Regions from separate parts of the Streptomyces sp. NPDC006365 genome, predicted to be linked through region 1. Evidence: riboswitches for the same ligand, from Rfam matches in the RefSeq annotation. Region 1 holds a riboswitch; the other holds the start of a gene.
What was found. A riboswitch is a leader RNA that binds a small molecule or an ion and turns the genes downstream of it on or off. The one in region 1 is predicted to bind S-adenosylmethionine.
Positions count from the first base shown of each region.

Region 1 (7,618 bases):
AACAAGAAGGACATCATCGCGTACCTGGACGAGGTCAACAGCGACAAGTCGGAGAGCCCGGGCGGACTGGAGCTGGGCGGCCTCGGGCCGGTCAGCGAGGGCCTGTTCGGCTGGGTCTTCGGTCTCGGTGGACTGATCGCCGTCGCCGTGTGGGTCGCCGCCCGGACCGCAAAGGCCAGGAAGTCATGAGTAACCAAGAAACCCCGGAAGAGAACCTGCCCGCTGAGCAGGCCGCCGACAAGAACGGCGGGGTAGCCGTCGCGGACGAGAAACACCCGTTCGCGGACCCGGGGCTGCCGCCCCACGAGCACCGCATCCAGGACATCGACGAGCGGGCCGCCAAGCGGTCCGAGCGTACGGTCGCCCTCCTGTTCACGGTGTCGATGCTGTCCACGGTCGGCTTCATCGCCGCGTTCGTGACGATCCCGGTCGACAAGTCGGTCTACATCTGGCCGCTCGGCCACATCAGCGCGCTGAACTTCGCGCTGGGCATGACCCTCGGCAGCGCGCTGTTCTGCATCGGTGCGGGCGCGGTCCACTGGGCCCGCACGCTGATGTCCGACGTGGAACTCGTCGACGAGCGGCACGCGATCGAGGCCACGCCCGAGGTCAAGGCCAAGGTCATGGAGGACTTCCGGCAGGGTGCCAAGGACTCCGACCTCGGCCGCCGCAAGCTGATCCGCAACACGATGTTCGGCGCGCTGGCCCTGTTCCCGCTCTCCGGCGTGGTCCTGCTGCGCGACCTCGGTCCGCTGCCGGAGGACAAGCTGCGGCACACGCTGTGGGCCAAGGGGAAGCTACTCGTCAACATGAACACGAACGAGCCGCTGCGTCCCTCCGACGTCGCGGTCGGTTCACTGACCTTCGCCAAGCCCGAGGGCCTGGAGGAGCACGACCACGACTTCCAGACCGAGATCGCCAAGGCGGCCCTGATGATCGTCCGGCTGCAGCCCGACGACATCAAGGACCAGCGCGAGCTCGAGTGGTCCCACGAGGGCATCGTGGCGTACTCGAAGATCTGCACCCACGTCGGCTGCCCGATCTCCCTGTACGAGCAGCAGACGCACCACGTCCTCTGCCCCTGTCACCAGTCCACCTTCGACCTCTCCGACGGTGCCCGAGTGATCTTCGGCCCCGCCGGTCACGCTCTGCCGCAGCTGCGCATCAGCGTGAACGACGAGGGCTACCTCGAGGCGCTCGGCGACTTCGAAGAGCCCGTCGGTCCTGCTTTCTGGGAGCGCGGATGAGCACTTCAACCGACGACCGCCGCAAGGCACCCGCGGGCGAGCGGGTCGCCGACTGGGCTGATGGCCGCCTCGGCATCTACGGCCTGGCCAAGGCCAATATGCGCAAGATCTTCCCGGACCACTGGTCCTTCATGCTGGGCGAGATCTGCCTCTACAGCTTCATCATCATCATCCTCACGGGTGTGTATCTGACGCTGTTCTTCCACCCGTCGATGAACGAGATCGAGTACCACGGCAGTTATGTGCCGATGCAGGGCCAGCTGATGTCGGAGGCATACGCCTCCACGCTGGACATCAGCTTCGACGTCCGCGGCGGTCTGCTGATCCGGCAGATCCACCACTGGGCGGCGATCATCTTCCTGGCCGGCATGTTCGTGCACATGATGCGCGTCTTCTTCACCGGCGCCTTCCGCAAGCCGCGTGAGATCAACTGGCTGTTCGGCTTCCTGCTGTTCGTACTGGGCATGTTCACCGGTTTCACCGGCTACTCGCTCCCGGACGACCTGCTCTCCGGCACCGGTGTCCGCTTCACCCAGGGCGCGATCCTGGCCACGCCGATCGTCGGCACGTACATCTCGATGTTCCTGTTCGGCGGGGAGTTCCCGGGCGGCGACTTCGTCGCGCGGTTCTACTCGATCCACATCCTGCTGCTGCCGGGCATCATGCTCGGGCTCGTGGTCGGCCACCTGATCCTGGTCTTCTACCACAAGCACACGCAGTTCGCGGGCGCCGGCCGCTCCGACAAGAACGTCGTCGGCATGCCGTTGCTGCCGGTCTACATGGCCAAGGCCGGAGGCTTCTTCTTCCTGGTCTTCGGGTTCACCTCCGCCCTCGCCGCGGTCGCGACCATCAACCCGATCTGGAATTTGGGACCGTATCGCTCGGACCTGGTGTCCACGGGCGCCCAGCCCGACTGGTACATGGGCTTCGCCGAGGGACTGATCCGCGCCATGCCCGGCTGGGAGATCAATTTCGCCGGCCATACGCTCGTCCTGGGCGTGTTCATCCCGCTGGTGCTCTTCGGTCTCTTCCTCGGAGTGATCGCGCTCTATCCGTTCATCGAATCCTGGATCACCGGGGACAAACGCGAGCACCACATCCTGGACCGGCCGCGCAACGCCCCGACCCGGACGGCCTTCGGTGTCGCGTGGATCACCGCGTACATGATCATGCTGATCGGTGGTGGCAACGACATCGTCGCCACGCACTTCCATCTGTCGATCAACGCGGTCACCTGGTTCGTCCGGATCGGGTTCTTCGTCGGACCGGTCATCGCGTTCGTCGTCACCAAGCGAATCTGTCTCGGCCTGCAGCGCCGCGACAAGGACAAGGTGCTGCACGGCCGCGAGTCGGGCATCATCAAGCGCCTGCCGCACGGTGAGTTCATCGAGGTCCACGAGCCGCTCAGCCAGGAGCAGCTGCATGTGCTCACCGCGCACGAGCAGTACCAGCCGGCCGAGATCGGCCCGACGGTCGACGAGAACGGCGTCGAGCGCAAGGTGAAGGCTCCGCAGAAGCTGCGGGCCAAGCTCAGCGAGGCGTACTACGGGGAGGACAGCCAGATCCCCAAGCCGACCGCCGAGGAGTACCGGGAGATCACGAGCGGCCACGGCCACCACTGATCTCCGATCGTTGCCACGGTAAGAGCCCCGTCCATTGCCTGGACGGGGCTCTTTGCCGTCCCCGGGGCTGGATAGGGTGGGTGCCAACCTTTCGGGACGTACGACGACCAGGAGCGGCTGATGAACGCTGTGACCCCCGCTGGAGGCGACACCGCGGCGGGCCGTTCCTGGCCCGCGCTGCTGAACGGACTGCTGGACGGGCGTGATCTGAGCGCGGACGACACAGCCTGGGCGATGGACCTGATCATGCGCGGCGAGGCGACCGACGCCCAGATCGCCGGGTTCGCGGTGGCGCTGCGGGCCAAGGGGGAGACCGTCGGCGAGATCACCGGGTGCGTCCGGGCGATGTACGAGCACGCGAACGTGATCCAGGTGCCGGGGGAGACCGTCGACATCGTCGGTACCGGTGGGGACGGGGCCCGTACGGTCAACATCTCCACCATGTCCGCGATCGTCATCGCCGGGACCGGCGCGAAGGTCGTCAAGCACGGCAACCGGGCGGCGTCGTCGGCCTCCGGGGCCTCGGACGTACTGGAGAAGCTGGGCGTCAACCTGGAGCTGACGCCGAAGCGGGTCGCGGAGGTGGCCGAGGAAGCGGGGATCACCTTCTGTTTCGCGGCGAAGTTCCACCCGGCGATGCGGCACGTGGGTGCTGCGCGCGGACAGCTCGGTATCCGGACGATCTTCAACTTCCTCGGGCCGCTCACGAATCCCGCCCGGGTGAAGGCACAGGCCGTCGGGGTCGCCGATGCGCGGATGGCACCCATCATGGCCGGCGTGTTCGCCGAGCGCGGCAACTCGTCGCTCGTCTTCCGCGGTGACGACGGTCTCGACGAGCTGACCACCACGTCCACGTCGCGCGTCTGGGTGGTACAGGACGGGAAGGTCCACGAGGAGACGTTCGATCCGCGGGATGTGGGCATCGAGTTGGTGCCGGTGGAGGCGTTGCGAGGCGCCGACGCTTCGTACAACGCCGACGTGGCGCTGCGCTTGCTGAACGGGGAGACCGGGCCTGTGCGGGACGCTGTGCTGCTCAACTCGGCGGCGGCGCTGGTGGCGCTGACGCCGGGTTCCGGTCCGCTCGCGGACCAGCTTCGTGAGGGGATGGCCAAGGCGGGGGAGGCCATTGACTCCGGGGCGGCGAAGCGGACGTTGGACCGCTGGGTGGCGGTCAGCAACGGGTAGCGCGCCTGCGGGGGTGGTGCGTTGGGGTTCGCGGGCGGCTGCGGGTGCGTGGGTGGTTGCTCGCGCCCCGCGGCGGAGCCGCTGATGTCACAGCCACGCGCCCCTGGGATGGGACGGGTAGGGGCGGCGGGGCGAAGAAACCCCCTGTCCCCGACCCCGTCGGTCCGGGATCCGGACCGGAGTTGCGGGCGGACGATCAGACTGCGTATGTTCGATGGCAGGTCATGAGTGACAGCCAAAAGGCCCCGGCCGGCTGTCCGGCAACCCTCCGTCCGTGGCGGGGTGCCCCGGGTGAAGACCAGGTCGTAGGCAGCAAGGCCTGCGACAAGCGCGGACCCCTCGCACAGACCAGGGGTCCTGGTCTTGAGGGAGTGTCATGTCTGTCTCCGCCGTCGCCGAGCAGTCCGTCGCCGAGCCGTTGCCCGTGCTGGGACGGGACGTCACCGTCCCGCTCGTCACCGGCGGCGAGGTCACGTACGCCGCACTGGACTACGCCGCCAGCGCCCCGGCCCTCCAGCGGGTCTGGGACGACGTGGCCGCGTACGCGCCGTACTACGGGAGCGTGCACCGTGGCGCCGGGTACCTGTCCCAGCTGTCCACCGACCTGTTCGAGAACGCCCGGAAGACCGTCGCCGAGTTCCTCGACTGCCGTGACGAGGACCAGGTCGTCTTCACCCGGTCCACCACCGACTCGCTGAACCTGCTCGCCGCCGCCCTCCCCGCCGACTGCCAGGTCTACGTCTTCGAGACCGAGCACCACGCCTCGCTGCTCCCTTGGCGGGAGGCCCGCGTCACGTACCTCGACGCGCCGCGTACGCCCGCCCAGGCCGTCGCCACCCTCGAGCGCGCCCTCGCCGAACGCGACCCCGAAGGGCCGGCCCTCGTCTGCGTCACCGGTGCCTCGAACGTCACCGGCGAGCTGTGGCCCGTACGCGAACTGGCCGCCGCCGCGCATGCGCACGGTGCGCGGATCGTGCTCGACGCCGCGCAGTTGGCGCCCCATCACCCCGTCTCCGTACGGGAGTTGGACGTCGACTGGGTCGCCTTCTCGGGGCACAAGCTGTACGCGCCCTTCGGGGCGGGCGTGCTCGCCGGGCGCTCCGACTGGCTGCGCACGGCCGAGCCATACCTCGCGGGTGGTGGTGCGAGCCGGAAGGTGTCGCGGCGCAGCGACGGGGGCGTGGACGTCGAGTGGCACGACAGCGCCGCGCGGCACGAGGCCGGGTCGCCCAACGTCATCGGCGCCTACGCCGTCGCCTCCGCCTGCAAGGCTCTCACCGAGGCGGGGTTCGACGCGCTTGCGGCCCGGGAGCAGTACCTGATCGACACCGTCCGCGCCGGGCTCGCCGAGGTTCCGGAGGTCCGCGTCCTGTCCCTCTTCGGGGACGACGCGGCCCGCGTCGGCGTCATCTCCTTCGTCGTCGAGGGGTGGAACAGCTCGCACTTCGCCGCCGCGCTCTCCGCCGAGTACGGCATCGGCGTGCGCGACGGGCTCTTCTGCGCCCACCCTCTCCTCCGTACCCTCCTCGGCAGCGATCCGCAGAGCCAGGGCGAGTGCGGCGCCCCCGAGGCCGCGCCCGGCGAGAGGTCCCTCAACGCGATCCGGGTGAGCTTCGGGGCGGGAACGCCGGGCGAGCATGTGGAGCGGTTCGTGGATGCGGTCAAGGAGCTGGTGAGGGACGGCGCGCGGTGGAACTACCGCACGGAGGACGGGCGTTGCGTCCCGGACACCTCCACCGGCACGTCTGCCGGAATCTCCGCGTGAACCGGTAGCCGGGCCCCCAGCAGGATCATCCGCAGGGCCCGCTCGGTCGCGTCCGTGAGGAGTTCGCTGCCGCGGACCAGTGCCTCGGCGAGGGCCATCGGGGCGGGCAGGATGCCGGTGAAGGCGTCCACGCCCGGCACGGTGTGCGCGCCTTCGCCGAGCGTGCCCGCCAGGGCGAGGACCGGGCGGCCGTGCAGCTTGGCGCGGCGGGCCACTTCCGCGGGTACCTTGCCGCGTGGCGTCTGGCGGTCGAGGGCGCCCTCGGCGGTGAGGACAAGGTCGGCGCGGGCGAGGCGGGCGTCCAGGTCGAGGTGGTCGAGGAGCACCTCGAAGCGGGGGAGGAGGCGGGCGCCGAGGGCGGCCAGGCCCGCGCCCAGGCCTCCGGAGGCGCCGGTTCCAGGGCCGCCGCACAGGTCGGAGGTGACCGCGAGGTCCCGCTTGAGGACGTACGCCCAGTTCTCCAGGGCCGCCGACAGCTCCTCGACCTGCGCGGGGGTCGCGCCCTTCTGCGGGCCGAAGACCCGCGCCACGCCGCGCTCGCCGCACAGCACGTTGTACGGGTTGCAGGCGACGATCAGCTCCACCTGGGAGAGGCGGGGGTCGAGTCCGGAAGGGTCGATCCGATGCAGGCGCCTCAACTCCCGCCCGCCATGCGGCAGTTCGAAACCGTCCGTGTCGATCAGCCGGGCGCCGAGTGCCTGGAGCGCACCGGCGCCCCCGTCCGACGTACCGGAATCGCCGCAGCCCACCAGGATCCGTCGTACGCCTGTGTCGAGGGCGGCGCGGATCAGTTCGCCCACGCCGTACGTGGTCGTGGCGCCCGGGTCGCGCAGGCCGTGCGGGACGAGGGAGAGGCCCGCGACCGCCGCCATCTCCACCACCGCCGTGTCCCGCGGCCCCAGGAGCGCGAAGTGGGTGCCGACGGGTTCCCCCACCGGCCCTGTGGCGGGCAGGGCGACCAGCCGGCCCCCGGTCGAGGCGGCAAGGGCGGCGGCCGTGCCCTCGCCGCCGTCGACCAGGGGGATGAGGTCGACCTCGGCGTCCGGGACGACACGGCGTACACCGGCCGCGATGGCGTCGGCGGCGGCCCGGGCGGACAGGGACTCTTTGAAGCCGCTGGGGGCCACGGCGAAACGGGTCAGCATGGGGGTACTCCTTCAGGGGGTGGGGGCGGGCTGTTCAGGGCTTGAGGACCGGTACGCCCAGCAGCGGCCACACCGCGAGCGCGAAGAGCAGGACGAGTGCGGCGGTCAGCGGGGCCAGTACGCCGGACAGGCGCAGCAGGTCGCGCGGTGTGTAGGTCGGCGTGCCGGGAATCTCGGCGAAGAGCGTGACCGGCTTCGCGGAGGCCGGGAGCGTGTGGCAGAAGCCCGCCGCCGCGGTGGACGCCAGTGCGGCGGCCACGGGGTTGACCCCGGCGCCCACGGCCGCCGCGACGACCAGCGGGACGAGGACGGACGAGCGGGCCGAGCGGGACTGGAGTATGAGGTGTGCCGCCGTGCTGACCGCGACGACGAGCGCGAGGAAGAGCCATGGCTCCACGTCGACCGGAAGGCCGGCGACCAGCCACTTCGCCGCCCCCGAGTTCGCGAGCGCGACCCCCATCGCCATCGTCGCGGCCATGAAGAGGAGCAGCGACCAAGGGACGGTCTTGAGGGCGTCCTTGAGATGGACGGTGCCGAGCGCGGGCGAGGACGCGACGACCGCGCCGATCAGGGCGACTACCGCGGGGGGTACCTGGTGGAGTGGTTCGCTGCACCACAGGGCCACCACAGTGGCGAGCAGCAGCAGACAGCGCG
Region 1 is NZ_JBIAHS010000007.1:247,939-255,556, reverse strand. Features, by position in the region: gene ACFYO0_RS21435 (c-type cytochrome) at 1-189, shown strand, start outside; gene ACFYO0_RS21430 (Rieske 2Fe-2S domain-containing protein) at 186-1,247, shown strand; gene ACFYO0_RS21425 (cytochrome bc complex cytochrome b subunit) at 1,244-2,869, shown strand; gene trpD (anthranilate phosphoribosyltransferase) at 2,990-4,054, shown strand; SAM riboswitch class IV at 4,275-4,391, shown strand; gene ACFYO0_RS21415 (aminotransferase class V-fold PLP-dependent enzyme) at 4,431-5,819, shown strand; gene ACFYO0_RS21410 (glycerate kinase) at 5,750-6,964, opposite strand; gene ACFYO0_RS21405 (SLC13 family permease) at 6,999-7,618, opposite strand, start outside.

Region 2 (7,618 bases), on a different contig from region 1:
ATGACGGCCACGCCGCCGGCCAGCTTCGCCAGGCGCTCCTGGAGCTTCTCGCGGTCGTAGTCCGAGTCGGAGTTCTCGATCTCGGCGCGGATCTGGTTGACCCGGCCGCCGACCTGCTCGGTGTCGCCGGCACCGTCGACGATCGTGGTCTCGTCCTTGGTGATGACGACCTTGCGGGCGCGGCCCAGGAGGTCCAGGGTCGCGTTCTCCAGCTTGAGGCCGACCTCCTCGGAGATGACTTCGCCGCCCGTGAGGATGGCGATGTCGCCGAGCATGGCCTTACGGCGGTCACCGAAGCCCGGAGCCTTGACGGCGACGGACTTGAAGGTGCCGCGGATCTTGTTGACGACCAGGGTCGACAGGGCCTCGCCCTCGACGTCCTCGGCGATGATCAGCAGCGGCTTGCCGGACTGCATGACCTTCTCGAGGAGCGGCAGCAGGTCCTTGACGGCGCTGATCTTCGAGTTGGCGATCAGGATGTACGGGTCGTCGAGGACGGCCTCCATACGCTCCATGTCGGTGGCGAAGTACGCCGAGATGTAGCCCTTGTCGAAGCGCATACCCTCGGTGAGCTCCAGCTCCAGACCGAAGGTCTGGGACTCCTCGACGGTGATGACGCCTTCCTTGCCGACCTTGTCCATGGCCTCGGCGATGAGCTCGCCGATCTGGGTGTCGGCGGCGGAGATGGAGGCGGTCGAAGCGATCTGCTCCTTGGTCTCCACGTCCTTGGCCTGGTCGAGCAGGGCACCGGAGACCGCCTCGACGGCCTTCTCGATACCGCGCTTCAGAGCCATGGGGTTGGCACCGGCGGCGACGTTGCGGAGGCCTTCCTTGACCAGCGCCTGGGCCAGGACGGTCGCGGTCGTCGTGCCGTCACCGGCTACGTCGTCCGTCTTCTTCGCGACTTCCTTGACCAGCTCGGCGCCGATCTTCTCGTACGGGTCCTCGAGTTCGATCTCCTTGGCGATGGAAACACCATCGTTGGTGATCGTGGGGGCGCCCCACTTCTTCTCGAGGACGACGTTACGGCCCTTGGGGCCGAGGGTGACCTTGACGGCGTCGGCGAGCTGGTTCATCCCGCGCTCGAGGCCGCGCCGCGCCTCCTCGTCGAACGCGATGATCTTGGCCATGTGAAGTGGTCCTCCCGGACTGGGGTGGATTGCTCCGGACCGCGCTGGCGCCCGCGACGGACGGCCTGCCTGCCCCGTGGTTCCTTGCCCCACTTGGCCTGCGGGCCTCACCGACCCGGTCCTCGTTGTCACTCTCACCTTCAGAGTGCTAACGCCAATGATTAGCACTCGGGGTGGTCGAGTGCAAGCGGCTGCCACAGTGCGGGCGGGGTGCCGACAGACATGCCGAAGGGCCCGTACCCCTTGAGGTACGAGCCCTTCGGAAGAAGAACGTGTCGCTGCAGATCAGTCGGCGCGTGCTTCAGCCGGCCACGCGGACCATGTCCGCCTGCGGCCCCTTCTGGCCCTGCGAGATCTCGAACTCAACTCGCTGACCCTCTTCCAGGGTGCGGTAGCCGTCCATCTGAATCGCGCTGTAGTGGACGAATACATCCGCACCACCGTCGACCGCGATGAAGCCGTACCCCTTCTCCGCGTTGAACCACTTGACGGTGCCCTGAGCCATGCCTAACTCCCCTATTACTGGCCCTTGCACAGATCCACACTTCGCGGATCCGGGTCAGACCTCACCCCCCAACGGTTGGGGGTGTGCGCCGGAACGCGTCGACCGCGGCTGAATGTATCTGCCCAACTGCCGTCTGCAACAGGTCAATCGGACGAGAAATCTGGGCATGGCCGATCCGGAATGTACGGAGAATTCACCCTAGAGGGGGGCAAGTCGGGCTCCATAAAAGGAGCAAAAGACGCAAAAGACCCACACACTTTGGCTACTTCTTATCGGGCATCCGACAGGAATGCACATGCATTCGGCCCGGGGGAGCACCAAGTTCCCCAACTGTACCGCGCTCAACCATACAGAATTGCCCCCTCCGTTTAACTCACGGAGGGGGCAATTCGATGAACTCTCAGTGACCTGCATTACCGACGGTAACGATCAGCCTCCGGCACTGTACCGGATGGTCAGCCTCCGGCGACGGCCGGAATGATCGAGACGCCGGCCCCTTCGGGCGTCGCCGTCTCCAGCCCCTGCTCGAACCGCACATCGTCATCGTTCACGTACACGTTGACGAACCGACGCAGCTTGCCCTGATCGTCCAGGACACGCGCAGCGATACCGGTGTGGTTCTTCTCCAGGTCGGCGATGACCTCGGCGAGGGTCGCCCCTTCAGCGGCGACCTCGGCCTGACCGCCGGTGTAGGTGCGAAGGATGGTGGGGATGCGAACGTTGACGCTCATCGGGTTATGACCTCCGGTCAGATTTGGAGCGCCCCGCCAGGGGCGCGGGGGGAGTGACATTTGCGGCTCCGCCGCGATGGGGGTCCCCCGCTCGAGCGAAGTCGAGAGTGGGGGAGCGACCAGCCCCACCGGCCTGCAGCCTGAATACAGCCCTTCCCGCGAAGCGCTACGCGAGGCCGGCCTCTCGGAACGACTCCAGGCTGGGTCGGATCGTGGCGGTGAGCCCGGTCCCGGCCACCGCATCCAACGTCTTGAGACCGTCGCCCGTGTTCAGGACGACAGTCGTGAGGCTCGGATCCAGCACACCGTTCTCGATCAGCTTGCGCGCAACCCCCACCGTCACACCACCGGCGGTCTCCGCAAAGATGCCCTCGGTCCGCGCCAGCAACTTGATCGCGTCCACGATCTGCTCATCGTTGACGTCCTCGACCGCGCCACCCGTACGCCGCGCGATGTCCAGCACGTACGGACCATCGGCGGGGTTACCGATCGCGAGCGACTTCGCGATCGTGTTCGGCTTCTGCGGCCGTACGACGTCATGGCCCGCCTTGTAGGCGACGGACACCGGCGAGCACCCCTCGGCCTGGGCGCCGAAGATCTTGTACGGCTTGTCCTCCACGAGCCCGAGCTTGATGAGCTCCTGCAGACCCTTGTCGATCTTCGTGAGCTGCGAGCCGGAGGCGATGGGCACCACCAGCTGGTCGGGGAGCTGCCAGCCGAGCTGCTCGCAGATCTCGTACGCGAGGGTCTTGGAGCCCTCGGCGTAGTACGGGCGCAGGTTGACGTTGACGAAGCCCCAGCCCTCGCCGGCCGGGTCGCCGATCAGCTCGGAGCAGAAGCGGTTCACGTCGTCGTAGTTGCCCTCGATGCCGACGAGCTCTCCGCCGTACACCGCGGCCATGACGACCTTGCCCTGCTCCAGGTCGTGCGGGATGAACACGCAGGAACGGAAGCCGGCGCGGGCGGCGGCGGCGCCGACGGCACCGGCGAGGTTGCCCGTCGAGGAGCAGGAGAGGGTCGTGAAGCCGAAGACGCGGGCGGCCTCCAGAGCCTGGGCGACGACGCGGTCCTTGAAGGAGTGCGTCGGGTTGCCGGAGTCGTCCTTCACGAAGAGCTTGCCGGTGTCGACGCCCAACTCGCGTGCGAGGTTGTCGGCCTTGACGAGCTGCGTCCAGCCGGGGTTGATGTTCGGCTTGGTGGCCACGTCCGCGGGGACGGGCAGGAGAGGCGCGTACCGCCAGATGTTCGCGGGGCCCGCCTCGATGCGCTTACGGAGTTCCTCGGTGTCATCCACCGAGTTGACTGAGAAGTCGTACGCGATCTCCAGCGGGCCGAAACACTCCTCGCAGGCGAAGACGGGGCCGAGCGGGACGCGGTGCCCGCATTCGCGGCAGGAGAGCGCGGCGGCGGGGCCTAGGTCTACGGAGGGGGTGTCCACGGAGTTCGTGGGGGCCGCCGAGTCGGCGGAGGTTTCAGCGTTCGTGGTGCTTGCAACTGTCTGCGCAGCCATGTGAGGCGAGGCCCTTTCTCCTCATCTTCCTCACGACGCATCTCGCCGTGAGACGGATTTGGCACCTTCACTAGCCGGGAGCCTCGCGGAATCGATCATCTTCGATCGGTACGAGAACCGGCTGGAGGGTTGCCGGGGCTTCAACGGGCCGTATCCCTCTGCCCCTCTGGATGAGCGCTATTCGGTTGTGTGTATGTGGTTGTCGGCTCAACGACCCGCGACATGCGATGGTCATCAGCGTTGTTCAAGACTGTAACCGAAGGCCTGGATCGTGGTGAGACCAGTCCGAACCGCGAGATGACAGTCACACGAGCTGCTGCCCCAGCGGGCACTCGCGAACCCGGTCCAATGTCAAGGGAGAGCCGCACGTGCTGGAAGACGTCGAGCGCTGGCTGAACACGCGCTCCTGGTCCGTTGGCGACCGCCCGCTGAAGAAGCTCATCGCCGCGAAGCGCGCGGCCAACTCCACGGTGAGCGTCGTACTGCCCGCGCTCAACGAGGAGGAGACCGTCGGCGAGATCGTCGCCGTGATCCGCCGTGAGCTGATGACCAAGAAGGTCCCCCTCGTCGACGAGATCGTCGTGATCGACTCGGGCTCGACCGACCGTACCTCCGAGGTCGCCGCCGACGCGGGGGCCCGGGTCGTGCACAGGGACGAGATACTCCCGCGCATGCCGGCCGTCCCCGGCAAGGGCGAGGTCCTGTGGCGCTCGCTGCTGGTCACGAGCGGCGACATCATCGCCTTCGTCGACGCGGACCTGAAGGAGTTCTCCGCGGACTTCGTCTCGGGGATCGTCGGTCCGCTGCTCACCGAACCGGGCGTGGACCTCGTCAAGGCGATGTACGACCGCCCGCTGAACCTGCCGGGCGACCCCACCTCCGGCAGGACCGCCGCAGGTCAGGGCGGCCGCGTGACGGAACTGATGGCCCGCCCGATCCTGAACATGCACTGGCCGCAACTGGCCGGCTTCGTGCAGCCGCTCGGCGGGGAGTACGCGGCCCGCCGCTCCCTCCTGGAACAGCTGCCCTTCCCCGTCGGATACGGCGTCGAGCTGGGCATGCTGGTCGACGCCCTGCACCTGGTGGGCCTGGACGCCCTCGCCCAGGTGGACGTAGGCGTCCGCAAGCACCGCCACCAGGACGGTCAGGCGCTGGGCCGCATGGCCGCCGCGATCTACCGCACGGCCCAGCTGCGACTGGCCCGCGGGCATCTGGTCCGGCCTCGGATCACGCAGTTCGAACGCGTCGAGCGCGGCTTCGCACCGCGTACGCACTCCGTGGACACGGAGGAACGACCGCCGATGGCGGAGATCGAGGAGTACGCGACTCGAAAGGCCGCCTGACGACAGCGCCCCTGAAAGGGGGCCGCAGGCCCCCTTTCAGGGGCGCGGGGCTGTGCCATGAGCGGCTCCGCCGGGGGCGCGACCAGCCACAACGCCCGCAGCCGCCGAACGACACCCCGTCCCGGGCTCTCAGGCGCTCTCACGCTTGTATACGGCTGAGGCGCACGTTTGAGCGAGACGACGCTGGGCTAAGTTGAGCCGTATGGCATCAACGCAGGCCCAGATCCTCGTCGCCTCCAACAGAGGCCCGATCTCGTACGCCCTGGACGAGGCCGGAACACTCACCGCCAAGCGAGGCGGAGGCGGACTGGTCTCCGGCCTCTCCGCGATCGGGCCGGAGGCGGACGCGCTCTGGGTCTGCTCGGCCCTCGGCGACGGCGACCGGGAGGCGGTACGGCGCGGAGTCGGCGAGTCCGGCGTACGGATGCTGGACATCGACGCCGACGTGCACGAAGACGCGTACAACGGCGTAGCCAACTCCGTGCTGTGGTTCGTGAGCCACATGCTGTACCAGACGCCCCTGGAGCCGGCCTTCGACGCGGAGTTCCGCAGGCAGTGGGCATCCTTCGAGGCGTACAACCGGGCCTTCGCCGAGGCCCTGGCCGAGGAGGCGGCACAGGGCGCCGCCGTGCTCGTGCAGGACTACCACCTGACGCTGGCGCCCCGCATGCTGCGCGAACTGCGCCCCGACCTGCGGATCGGTCACTTCTCGCACACACCGTGGGCTCCGCCGGAGTACTTCCGGCTGCTGCCCGACGACATCGCCGCGCAGTTGCTCGGCGGGATCCTGGGCGCCGACCGGGCCGCGTTCCTGACCCAGCGGTGGGCGGACGCGTTCACCGACTGCTGTCATGCCGTGCTGGGGCCCGGCATTCCGTCGGGAACTCGGATCGGTGTGCACGGGCTCGGTGCGGACGGGGACTTCCTCCGGAAGCGGTCCCATGAGGCCGACGTGGACGAACGCATGGTTTCGCTGCGCGAGCAGATCGGCGAGGGCCGCAAGGCGATCGTGCGGGTGGACCGGACGGAGCTGTCGAAGAACATCGTGCGGGGGCTGCTTGCGTTCCGGCAGTTCCTTGAGGACCAGCCGTCGTGGCGTGAGCGCGTCGTGCACGTGGCCCTCGCGTATCCCTCGCGGCAGGACCTGGCCGTGTACCGCGACTACATGACCGAGGTGCAACGGCTCGCGGACGAGATCAACTCCCAGTACGGGACGCCTGGCTGGACCCCGGTCGTGCTCCACCTGAAGGACGACTTCGCCCGCTCGCTCGCCGCATACCGGCTGGCCGACGTGGCCCTCGTCAACCCCATCCGCGACGGGATGAACCTCGTCGCCAAGGAGGTGCCGGTCGTCTCCGACGCGGGGTGCGCGCTGGTGCTCTCGCGGGAGGCGGGGGCGTACGAGGAGCTGGGCGAGGACGCGATTGTGGTGAACCCGTACGACGTTTCGGACACCGCCCGCGCCCTGCATGAGGCGTTGTCGATGCCGCTGGACGAGCGGGCGGAGCGCACCAAGCGGCTGGCCGCCGCGGCTACCGCGCTTCCACCGGCCCAGTGGTTCTTGGACCAACTGGACGCGCTGCGCGCTGCGAGTTAGCTCCACTGGTGAGGCGGGTTGAACGCCGCGGGTTCGTCGTGGCTGGTCGCGCCCCGCGGCGAAGCCGCATATGTCACAGCCCCGCGCCCCTATAGGGGCGCCGCATGCCGACCGTGCGTGGACAGTGCTGTCAAGCCGCGCCTGCCTCGGCTGTGACCGTTACCTGCCCCAGCAGGTCCTCGTACGCCCGACGGTCGAACTCGCCCGCCGCAGGCGCCAGTACGGTCGCCGTCGACAACGCGACCGCGCGGGCCAGCTGTGCCGTCCACGGCAACTTCTCCACCAGGCCCGACAGCAGGCCCGCGACCGCCGAGTCGCCCGCGCCCGTCGGGTTGCCGTCGACCGGGGCCGACGGGGTCGCTCGCCAGTGGCCCTCCGCGTTCAGGGCCAGGAGGCCCTTCGGGCCCAGGGAGGCGATTACCGTGTGGGCGCCTCGGCGGCGGGCGTCCCGCGTGGCCTGGAGGGGCTCGTGGGAGCCGGTGAGTTCGGCCAGTTCGTCGGTGTTCGGTTTGACGAGGTCGGGGCGGGCGGCGACGCCTCGGCGCAGGGGTTCGCCGCTGGTGTCGAGGAGGACCGGGACCGACATGGACCGAGCCGCGCGGACCAGTTGGGCGTACGCGCCTACCGGGACGCCGGGCGGGAGGCTGCCGCACAGGGCTACCGCGGAGGCGGCGGGCAGCACGTCCTCGTACGCGTCTTGGAACGCGCGCCACTCCGCGGGGGAGACGAGCGGGCCCGGCTCGTTGAGTTGAGTCGTGTCACCGGTCGTCGTGTCGACCACCGCGATCGTGCGGCGGGTCGG
Region 2 is NZ_JBIAHS010000009.1:244,077-251,694, forward strand. Features, by position in the region: gene groL (chaperonin GroEL) at 1-1,130, opposite strand, end outside; gene ACFYO0_RS25345 (cold-shock protein) at 1,432-1,635, opposite strand; gene ACFYO0_RS25350 (MoaD/ThiS family protein) at 2,091-2,366, opposite strand; gene thrC (threonine synthase) at 2,533-3,876, opposite strand; SAM riboswitch class I at 3,895-4,053, opposite strand; gene ACFYO0_RS25360 (glucosyl-3-phosphoglycerate synthase) at 4,245-5,219, shown strand; gene ACFYO0_RS25365 (trehalose-6-phosphate synthase) at 5,422-6,816, shown strand; gene ACFYO0_RS25370 (1-phosphofructokinase family hexose kinase) at 6,947-7,618, opposite strand, start outside.
Region 2: linked by a shared signal. The riboswitch ahead of thrC (threonine synthase) and the one ahead of ACFYO0_RS21415 (aminotransferase class V-fold PLP-dependent enzyme) in region 1 are both predicted to bind S-adenosylmethionine.